One region of the Paenibacillus sp. Z6-24 genome, then DNA from elsewhere that is predicted to be linked to it. Evidence: predicted binding sites of a transcription regulator. Region 1 holds the regulator's gene; the other holds the start of a gene.
The links. The regulator LexA, encoded in region 1, represses DNA repair genes until DNA is damaged. The targets are predictions, from matches to a motif close to CGAACATATGTTCG.
Positions count from the first base shown of each region.

Region 1 (4,433 bases):
CCGGAACCGCCGGATGTCGTGCTGTTGGATATTATTATGCCGCATCTGGATGGATTAGGAGTGCTGGAACGTCTTCCTGATATGCATATTATTCCCAAACCCAAGATTATTATGCTGACTGCTTTTGGACAGGAACAAGTAACACAGCGTGCTCTGGAATTGGGTGCCTCGTATTTTATGCTCAAGCCCTTCGATCTTCAGGTATTGGGCAGCCGAATACGGCAGCTGGCTGAAGTGCCGGTATCAGCGAAAGCCTATCGTTCACAGCCGTTGGTGGCTGCAGCGCCGCGCCCTGTAGCAGCGGCAGCCCCGATTGATAATGCTGGCAAGGAGCAGCTTCTGGAAGCGTCCATCACCAAGATTCTCAACGAAATCGGTGTACCTCCGCATATCAAAGGTTATCAATACGTACGAGAAGCTATTACAGAGGTATATCACAATATCGATATACTCGGCTCCGTGACTAAAGTGCTGTATCCTCAAATAGCCCAAAAGTTCAATTCTAATCCAGCCCGGGTTGAGCGCGCAATTCGTCACGCGATCGAAGTTACCTGGAAAAGGGGAGATATCTCACATATGAGTCACCTTTTCAATTATGAGATCAATATTAGCAAAACAAAGCCGACCAACAGCTCCTTCATTGCCGCCATTGCAGACAAGCTGAGGATTGAACATAGTAGTTCTCCATAGAATAAAGTTTGTATAAAGTTTGTAGCTGATACGGATTGCAATTTCACTATAAAATCTTCAAAAGGTTGGAGGGGTTCGGGGTGTTTATTTTTTATATATGATCAATTATGTAATCGAATAATTGCATACACTCCTTTTTAGAATCAAAATGGAGTATCCGCTGCCATTTCTTTATCCGGTAATAATGCAAGAACACACTCTTCTATTTTACGAACAAGAGGTAACTCTGTGATCGGTGCGGGTAATAAATGACTGACCACTTGTTGCAGCACCATTCGTACAAATAAAGGAGGCATTTCAATGGACAAGGAAGTCAGGCAGCGTCTGATTACTATTTGTGAGATGCATATTGGCAATCTGGAGGAGCAGTTGCGTAAGCTGTATACAATCGAGAATCCGCTGCGGGGAAGTGACGTGGCAGGCGGAGACATTATCGATGTACGGGTTGAGCTGGAGATCTGCCGACGTCTGGAAGAGATTTATCAGCGGATTGATATCGAAGGAGCCAGCGAAGGCGAGACCTATGATATGTACCATTCGTACTCTTTTCATACGACCAAGGCCAAGGAAGTGTTCGAAGCGCGCAAGTTAAAGCTCGAGCTGCAGCATGCTGCGGAGATTAAAAATATCAGCTTGCTGCTCGAGGGATTCCTTCAGGAGCTGACCAGGCTGCGTAAGGTGTAGCCAAATAACAGTGCATAATCATAACAGGCACTGTTAATCATAGCTGAATCGGCTTATTGGAGCAGATGAATGCAGTAGATGGACAAACTAGATAGGCAGAATCCAGGCAACAAAAGAAATAAACCATGAAACGCAAAAAAGACTCCATAAACAGGAGTCTTTTTTGCGTTTCGTTATTTCGCCAAAAAGGAAAGTGGCGGAACAAGAGTGAGCATACAGGCAAAAGGCTGGTTAGCATTCTGCATGCAGCGGCATAACTTAGTGCAGGTTACGGAACAAGCCTACTACTTTGCCGAGGATTGTTACACGAGTCAGACGAAGCGGCTCGTACATTGCATTCTCTGGCTGCAGACGAATATGATCTTTCTCTTTGTAGAACGTTTTGACGGTGGCTTCATCTTCCTCCGTCATGGCAACAACGATATCTCCATTATCAGCAGTCTGCTGCTGGCGGACGATAACAAAGTCACCATTATGAATACCGGCTTCAATCATACTGTCTCCGACAACGGAAAGCATAAAGATCTGGTTGTCACCTGTAAATTGCTGTGGAAGAGGGAAATAATCTTCAATATGTTCGGTAGCAGTGATCGGTACGCCGGCGGTAACTTTGCCGATAATCGGTACACGGGACACCGTCTGCGCAAACAGCAGATTATTTTCGGTTTCTTCCTGACCCAGCAGCTCGATCGCACGAGGTTTAGTAGGGTCGCGGCGGATCAAGCCCTTTTTCTCCAGACGATCCAGATGACCATGTACAGTAGAGCTGGAAGCCAGACCTACAGCTTCACCAATCTCACGTACGGACGGCGGGTAACCTTTGAGTTTAACTTCATTCCGGATAAATTCCAGAATAGCCTGTTGGCGACTTGAAATCTTGGACATGCCGTATCAACCCCAATACTAGTAACGTTTGGAAAAAGTATAACATAGAACTTCCGTTCGTACAAACATAAGTTCTAAAAGTTAGTGACTATTTCCCCATGCCTTATTTGGCAGCAGACGAGTCCCTGATGGTTACCTCATCCTGCTTCCTTACTCATCATACACCTCATTTCTAAAAAAGCGAACGAAAGTTCGCAAAAAGGTGTTGATCAAAACATATGTTCGTGCTATATTATTGACGGAGAAACAAGAACAAACGTTTGGGGTGTGGTATTCATGTTAAAGTACAGTACATACAAGAGCATACACAATCAGCCGGAGCAGCAGGATCAATCTTCTGCTTCCACTAAAACGGATATTCAACATACATCTGCGCATACGAATGAACTTCGCCAGTCTGCACCGATTTCTGCCAGCAAGGCAGAGAAAGGGATGACAGTCGATACATGGACATACGCTTCCGAGCCTGCTGATGATACAAATAAGCAACGGCAAGCCGCTGCCCGTCAAAAGCCTGTCAAAAAAACGCTGCGGCAGAAGACACTGAATCTGATCGAGATGACCGTTCAGAAATCGAAATGGAAATCGAGCGGACGACTGCTTATATGTGTTTTGTTCGCATCGATCCTTTTATATGGAGGTTTTCAGCATCTGGTTATTGCCGATGAAGTGCCGGGCAATGAACAGCGTGTTATCGTCGAGAGCGGTGACAGCCTGTGGGCAATCGCGTCCCGTTACAAATCGGAGGAGTCGGATATTCGCGATTATGTAGCCGAGATCCGTGATCATAACCAGCTGGTTTCCACCCAGATTGAGAGTGGCGATGTACTGGTAATCCCTTATGATTAAATACGATATATACACCTTATTTCTATATTGATATATAAAAGGCTTGTCCGGCTGTAATAGCCTTGACAAGCCTTTTTTTACATGTCAAAGTTAGTAAAGATAAGAATGGGAGGTTAGTCATGGACATCGATGTACTGATTGCGCGTATTAATGAACTGGCACGTAAAAAGAAGGACACCGGTCTGACCGCTGAAGAAACGATCGAGCGGGATGAACTTCGTGCCGTTTATCTTGGCAATATCCGCCGTAATTTCCGCCAGCAGCTGGAGACGATTGAGTTTGTTGAAGACGCTGAAGGCGGCAAACGCTGAGCAGCAGCTGCACAGCAGGGTAAACTGGATATTCCAATATAAATAAGATGGTATTGTTCAATCTTCATTATAATAAGATGCAACAACCATACAGGGATGTCATAGCTGATCATGGCTGGGCATCCCCTTTCATGTCACGGTTCCTCAACATGTAAGCGTATTGAGATCATTGAGCTGTCTGTCCGGCTTGCCTATGGGGAAGTACAGACAACAGTTCGACCAGTCTGAATATAGAACAATCATCTTTTATATTTTATTTAGGGGGAAATCGCGATGTCCCGTTCCTGGGAGAGGCAAGTCAAACGCAATACCAAGCAGGTCAATGCCCGGCGTAAAAAGGCCGGTCAAAGCGAAGTAGGCAGCAAGAGCACCAAACCATCCGAATATACGACCTACAAAGGCCGGAATTTTGTATTCCCGGCTACGCTGGTTCTGCTCGGTCTGGCTTATGGTGCGATGGGTCTGATGTATCCTGCATCCATGGGCAGCACCGTATTATTTATTGTAACGGTAGTTATGTATCTGCTGCTGGGCGTCATCCTTTATCTGCGCAGACCGTATCTCAAAGTCGGCAAAGATGCAGTGATCACGACCAAGTTCAATCGTGAACGCCTCGTAACGGCAGCTCAGATCAAAAAGATCCGTCTGCAAAAAGGCTATGTGATCATCGAGCACAGCGGCAAAGGTGGAGCATGGGTATTTGCCCGCACACTGAACCGTTATGATACGAATGCAATGGCTGCACAGCTGAGAACTTTTGCAGCTGCCCATAATGTTACACTTGAAGATAAATTGTAATATGAAGCTGTGTTAGACAATCGGGAATAACCGAAAGATCAAGGGGGATTTGACGTTGAGTATTGAAGCTGTTTTATTCGACCTGGACGATACCTTATTATGGGATGAACGCAGTATACAGGAAGCTTTTGAGCAGACCTGCCTGACGGCACAGCAGGCGGCAGGTGTTGATGCTTCCGCTCTGGAAGAATCGGTACGCCGCGAAGCCAGAGCACT
Region 1 is NZ_CP096398.1:2,228,954-2,233,386, forward strand. It holds gene spo0A (sporulation transcription factor Spo0A) at 1-690, shown strand, start outside; gene M1D61_RS09830 (hypothetical protein) at 991-1,374, shown strand; gene lexA (transcriptional repressor LexA) at 1,633-2,259, opposite strand; gene M1D61_RS09840 (LysM peptidoglycan-binding domain-containing protein) at 2,536-3,108, shown strand; gene M1D61_RS09845 (DUF896 domain-containing protein) at 3,228-3,419, shown strand; gene M1D61_RS09850 (methyltransferase) at 3,693-4,217, shown strand; gene M1D61_RS09855 (HAD family hydrolase) at 4,273-4,433, shown strand, end outside.

Region 2 (4,433 bases), 400 kb from region 1:
TCGGCCAGTACATTTACAGCAGCGACGAAGCTACCATTTACACCCATCTGTATGTCGGTGCATCCGCTGAACTGCCGGTAGGCGATCGTAATATCAAGATCCAGCAGGAGACAGGCTACCCATGGAATGGTGCATCCCGATTCACCTTTGCCTTGGAACAACCGCAATCGTTCACACTCGCTCTACGTCTGCCCGGCTGGTGCAAGCAGGCTGCCCTGACCATCAACGGCGAGTCCGTATCTTATGCTTCACTGCTGCGCGATGGCTATGTCTATATCCAGCGCGAATGGTCAGCCAGTGACATCGTCGAATGGAACCTGGAAATGGATATCCAGATCCTGCGTGCCAATCCCAAGCTGCGTGCCACTGCAGGCAAAGTCGCCCTGCAGCGCGGTCCGCTCGTCTATTGTCTCGAACAAGCCGATAATGGCGAGCTGATCGCCGCCCTGCAGATCGAGACCGACAAACCAATGACCGCTAGATTCGACGGAGCCCTGCTGGGCGGCTGCACCATCATCGAAGGCAGCGCGATCCGAGACCAGGAACAAACCTGGGGCCAGTCCCTCTATCAGGACCACGCCCCCGAACAAACGCACCAATCCTTCACCGCCATCCCTTACTTCATGTGGGGCAACCGCGGCGAAGGCGACATGACCGTCTGGATGCGTAAAGCCTAACCCACATCTACAAAGCTCATTACGAACCACCCATTTTTTGGGAATAAAAGTAAACCAACAAATAGAATAAAAACCATAGAATAAAATCAAAAATTAAAAAAAGTGAAAAGCAAAAACAAATTGAAAAATAAACTGAAAGCTGAAAAACTAAAAACTAAAAAACCTATCACCTAAAGTTCCAACGTATCCACACCAGCTCATCTCTCTAAAACTTACTCCTCTCACCCATGGGGAATTCTTTCCCTGGGAAGTGATGGATGAGCTCCCGGCACGAAGCGGAGGAATTGGAATTAGACTTCAGCAGCGAAGCGGCCCTATTTAAGATCGGATATTTTCCGCAAAGCGGATATTCCAAATATCCGATCTTAACGAGGGGCAGAAGACTAATCCAATTCCGCAGCGCAGTCCCCCGGGAGCTCCCTCCCACTTTCCAAGAAAAATCCCCACCCACAAAATGAAAACGCTTGCAATTGGTATTAAATGGATTTATATTATAATTAGGCATGATTTCTATACTGCTGGTTCAATAGCTAAATGCCGGATAAGGATGCCCATATCAAAGGAGGAGTTCACCATGGCGATCTCGCATGTTCTTGTCCCTTATGATGGTTCCATGCATTCCCAGAAAGCGTTGGAACGTGGAGCTGCACTTGCACAAAGCCTGGAAGCCGAGCTGGAAATTCTTTACGTGGATTCAGCGACTGTAGATGAACTGCGTCAACCTCTCATCATGACCTCCAGCGAGCTGGAGATTTATTTCGACCATAAAGAAGACGAGATTCGGCGCAATCTGCGCGAAATGATCTCCAAAATTCCGGATGCCCGTACGGTGATTCTGTACGGCAGTGCAGCCAAAGGTATTGTGGAATATGCGCAGCAATCCAAACCTGATCTGATTGTCATGGGCAGCCGTGGACTCAGCACGATGAGTGAAATGGTACTGGGCAGTGTCAGTCGTTATGTGACACAGCGCGCCCAGGCACCGGTAATGATTATCAAATAAATGCATATCCGGTCGCAGTAGGTGAGATTGTGCCAGCAACGACCGTTGCAAAAGGATTGGCTTACCAAATCATAAACGCCAGGGTATACTGGTAAATTACTGGGATATGAATTATGTACCGACCGTCTTGTTAATGGACGGTCTCTTTGCTGTGGAAATCGTGAAAAGAAAGATAGATGAAGAGGAAAGCACTTATCCCGAATTGGGTATCATGGTGAGTATATTCAAAAAAAGGAACATTTGTTCCTATTTTTTCATTGAAACTATTGTGCATAAACGCATATAAGGTTAAAATAGATATAGCATATTGATTAGGGAGGTATTTCGTTGGCTAAAGCAAAAGTGGCCAAGCGTCCAACACGCGATGAATTTGTTCTGGAAGAAATGGGTAATCAGCTGACCGAAGCGTATCGGGAAAAGTCCGAGATCGTTCTGACCGTATGGGGTTGGCAGGACACTGTACGCGGTCAGATTGTAAATATGGACTCTCGTACAGGCAAGGTCCATGTACAGCAGATGGAAGATCTATACAAGATTCCTTTTATGGATATTATGCAGGTCAATTATCCGAGAGATTAATAAAATGCATATTATTTTTTATGCGTTTTTTCAAAATAATCTTTGACACAACCAAATAAGAAAGAATATACTAGCATAGGCGATTATCGTCTATGCTAGTATTTATATAGGAGGGTATTTATGCCTTTTGATCAGGAACAGAGCCCACTGGGCTTACTGCTATCCCGAACCTATTTGTTGTACCGAAAAAAAGCGGCTCAGCGGTTGCAGCCCTATGATATTACTCCGGAACAATTCGGCGTGCTGCATCAGCTCAGCAGTCATGGCGGTGTCTCACAGAAAGTGCTGGCCCAGGTGCATGAGCGCGATCAGACCAGTATTGGCAAGACACTGGAACGTCTGGAGAACAAGCAGCTGATTATGCGGCAGGTGGATCCCAATGATCGTCGTGCTGTCAATGTACATCTGACCGTCAAAGGTAAGGAGTTGCTGGAGCAGGTTACACCAGCGATGCGAGGGATTGAAGACGAAGTCAATCAGGTACTGACCGATGAAGGCAGTGACCGGTTTATCGGAGCCATCAACAAAATATACAAGAGTCTATCCGGCTGAATACTGAGGCCGGTGATTTTTTGATCAAATAGATGCATAACCATCTATCGGCTATGCATTTATTAATATTTAAATTAATAGAATGAGAGGAAGTACAGAATGAACGTGTTAAGCACATGCAAGGATTTTCTGAAAATTGTACAGACCAAGATTGGATTGGTATTTGCCGTTTTTGTACCTTTACTGTTTACCATCATATGGATGACCGGGTATAGCGGTGCTACCCAGCGGATCGATCAGCTCAAGGTAGGGATTGTTAATGAAGATCAGGCAGCAGGCCAGCTAATTGCTAATGCGATTGGCAAGCAGGCTCCTTATCAAATTGTGCCTTATAGCACGCTGACGGAAGCACAGCAGCAGATGGATAATGGTGCACTGATGATGGTCATTTCCATTCCCAAGAACTTTGCGGAACAGGCTGCTGACGAAAGAAACAGCAAGCTTGTGTATTACATTAACCAGGGCAACTCGGATATCGCCAAATCCATGATGGAGAGCTCGGCAGCGCAGATCTCCGCAGTTGTCAGCAAGCAGGGCTTTACAGCTGTCCAGCAAGAAGTGGTTATGACCGAAGCCGAAATCGTTAAAACCCATGATATCAGCAACTTTGCCATCTCCATGCTGCCGATGGTGCTTGGGTTTGTTACTTATATCGGGGTCATGACGATGAATATCCAGCTGAACCTCTCATCGATGATGCTCAAGCGCAACCGCAGCAAATGGGAGATTTTCTGGGGCAGACAAATACTGCTGCTGGGCGTATCCATTATTGGCTCGCTTATTGTTACCGGTGCAGCGATGCTGTTTGCAGATACGGCAGCTTCGTTCTGGCAGATGTGGGGCTTCCATATTCTCGTCTATATAGCGTGCATCGCTGTAACACAGATGGGCTTTGCCTTGTTTGGCAATGCGGCTCCACTGTTTAATGTGGCACTAATTCCTTTTCAGCTCATGACTGCAGGCAATATTATTCCTTCAGCCATGCTGACTCCTTTTTACCGTCATATCGGCAGTTTCCTGCCGGCACCAAATGCAATTCAGGGCTATCTGCGCCTGATCTACAGCGGGGCGCCGATGACTACATTCGTGATTCATCTGCTGCTGATTGCCTTGATCACCTGGGGAATCACCGTGCTGCGTACAGCAATGACCCATCCGGCGCCAAGCCCGCTGAATCAGCCGGCCGCCAGCCATTAATCCGAAGAGGAATATTGAACCATGTATCAGAAAATTATCGTTCCGTATGATGGTTCTGCCCATGCACAGCGTGCACTGGAGCATGCCGGAGCTTTTGCTGCCACCTAGCAGGTTGCTGTTGAAATTGCCTAATCATCTTAACGAAGCTGCTGCGCCTTGTTAATTCAACCTGCAGATCCAAAATCCAACTTGCAGATTCAATACAGACCGGAAGTTACCTGAGAAGGTACTTTCGGTTTTTGGTATGCACAGTGCTGCTGATCTCTATCCCTGTTCAATATATTATTTTGTACAGCAATTATAAAATGCCAGACCGCAAGATAACCTTGTACTATCGACCAGATCGCCAGAGCTGTCTATCCAGCTTCACATCCAAAATATTATATGATGAAATTCGCTATTTTGATAACCTAATAGATTACATA
Region 2 is NZ_CP096398.1:2,631,373-2,635,805, reverse strand. It holds gene M1D61_RS11525 (glycoside hydrolase family 127 protein) at 1-677, shown strand, start outside; gene M1D61_RS11520 (universal stress protein) at 1,252-1,680, shown strand; gene M1D61_RS11515 (YolD-like family protein) at 2,008-2,259, shown strand; gene M1D61_RS11510 (MarR family winged helix-turn-helix transcriptional regulator) at 2,380-2,811, shown strand; gene M1D61_RS11505 (YhgE/Pip domain-containing protein) at 2,911-4,008, shown strand; gene M1D61_RS11500 (universal stress protein) at 4,030-4,116, shown strand.
Region 2: a site for LexA is predicted at 1,914-1,927, ahead of M1D61_RS11515 (YolD-like family protein). Genes of this name have one in related genera too.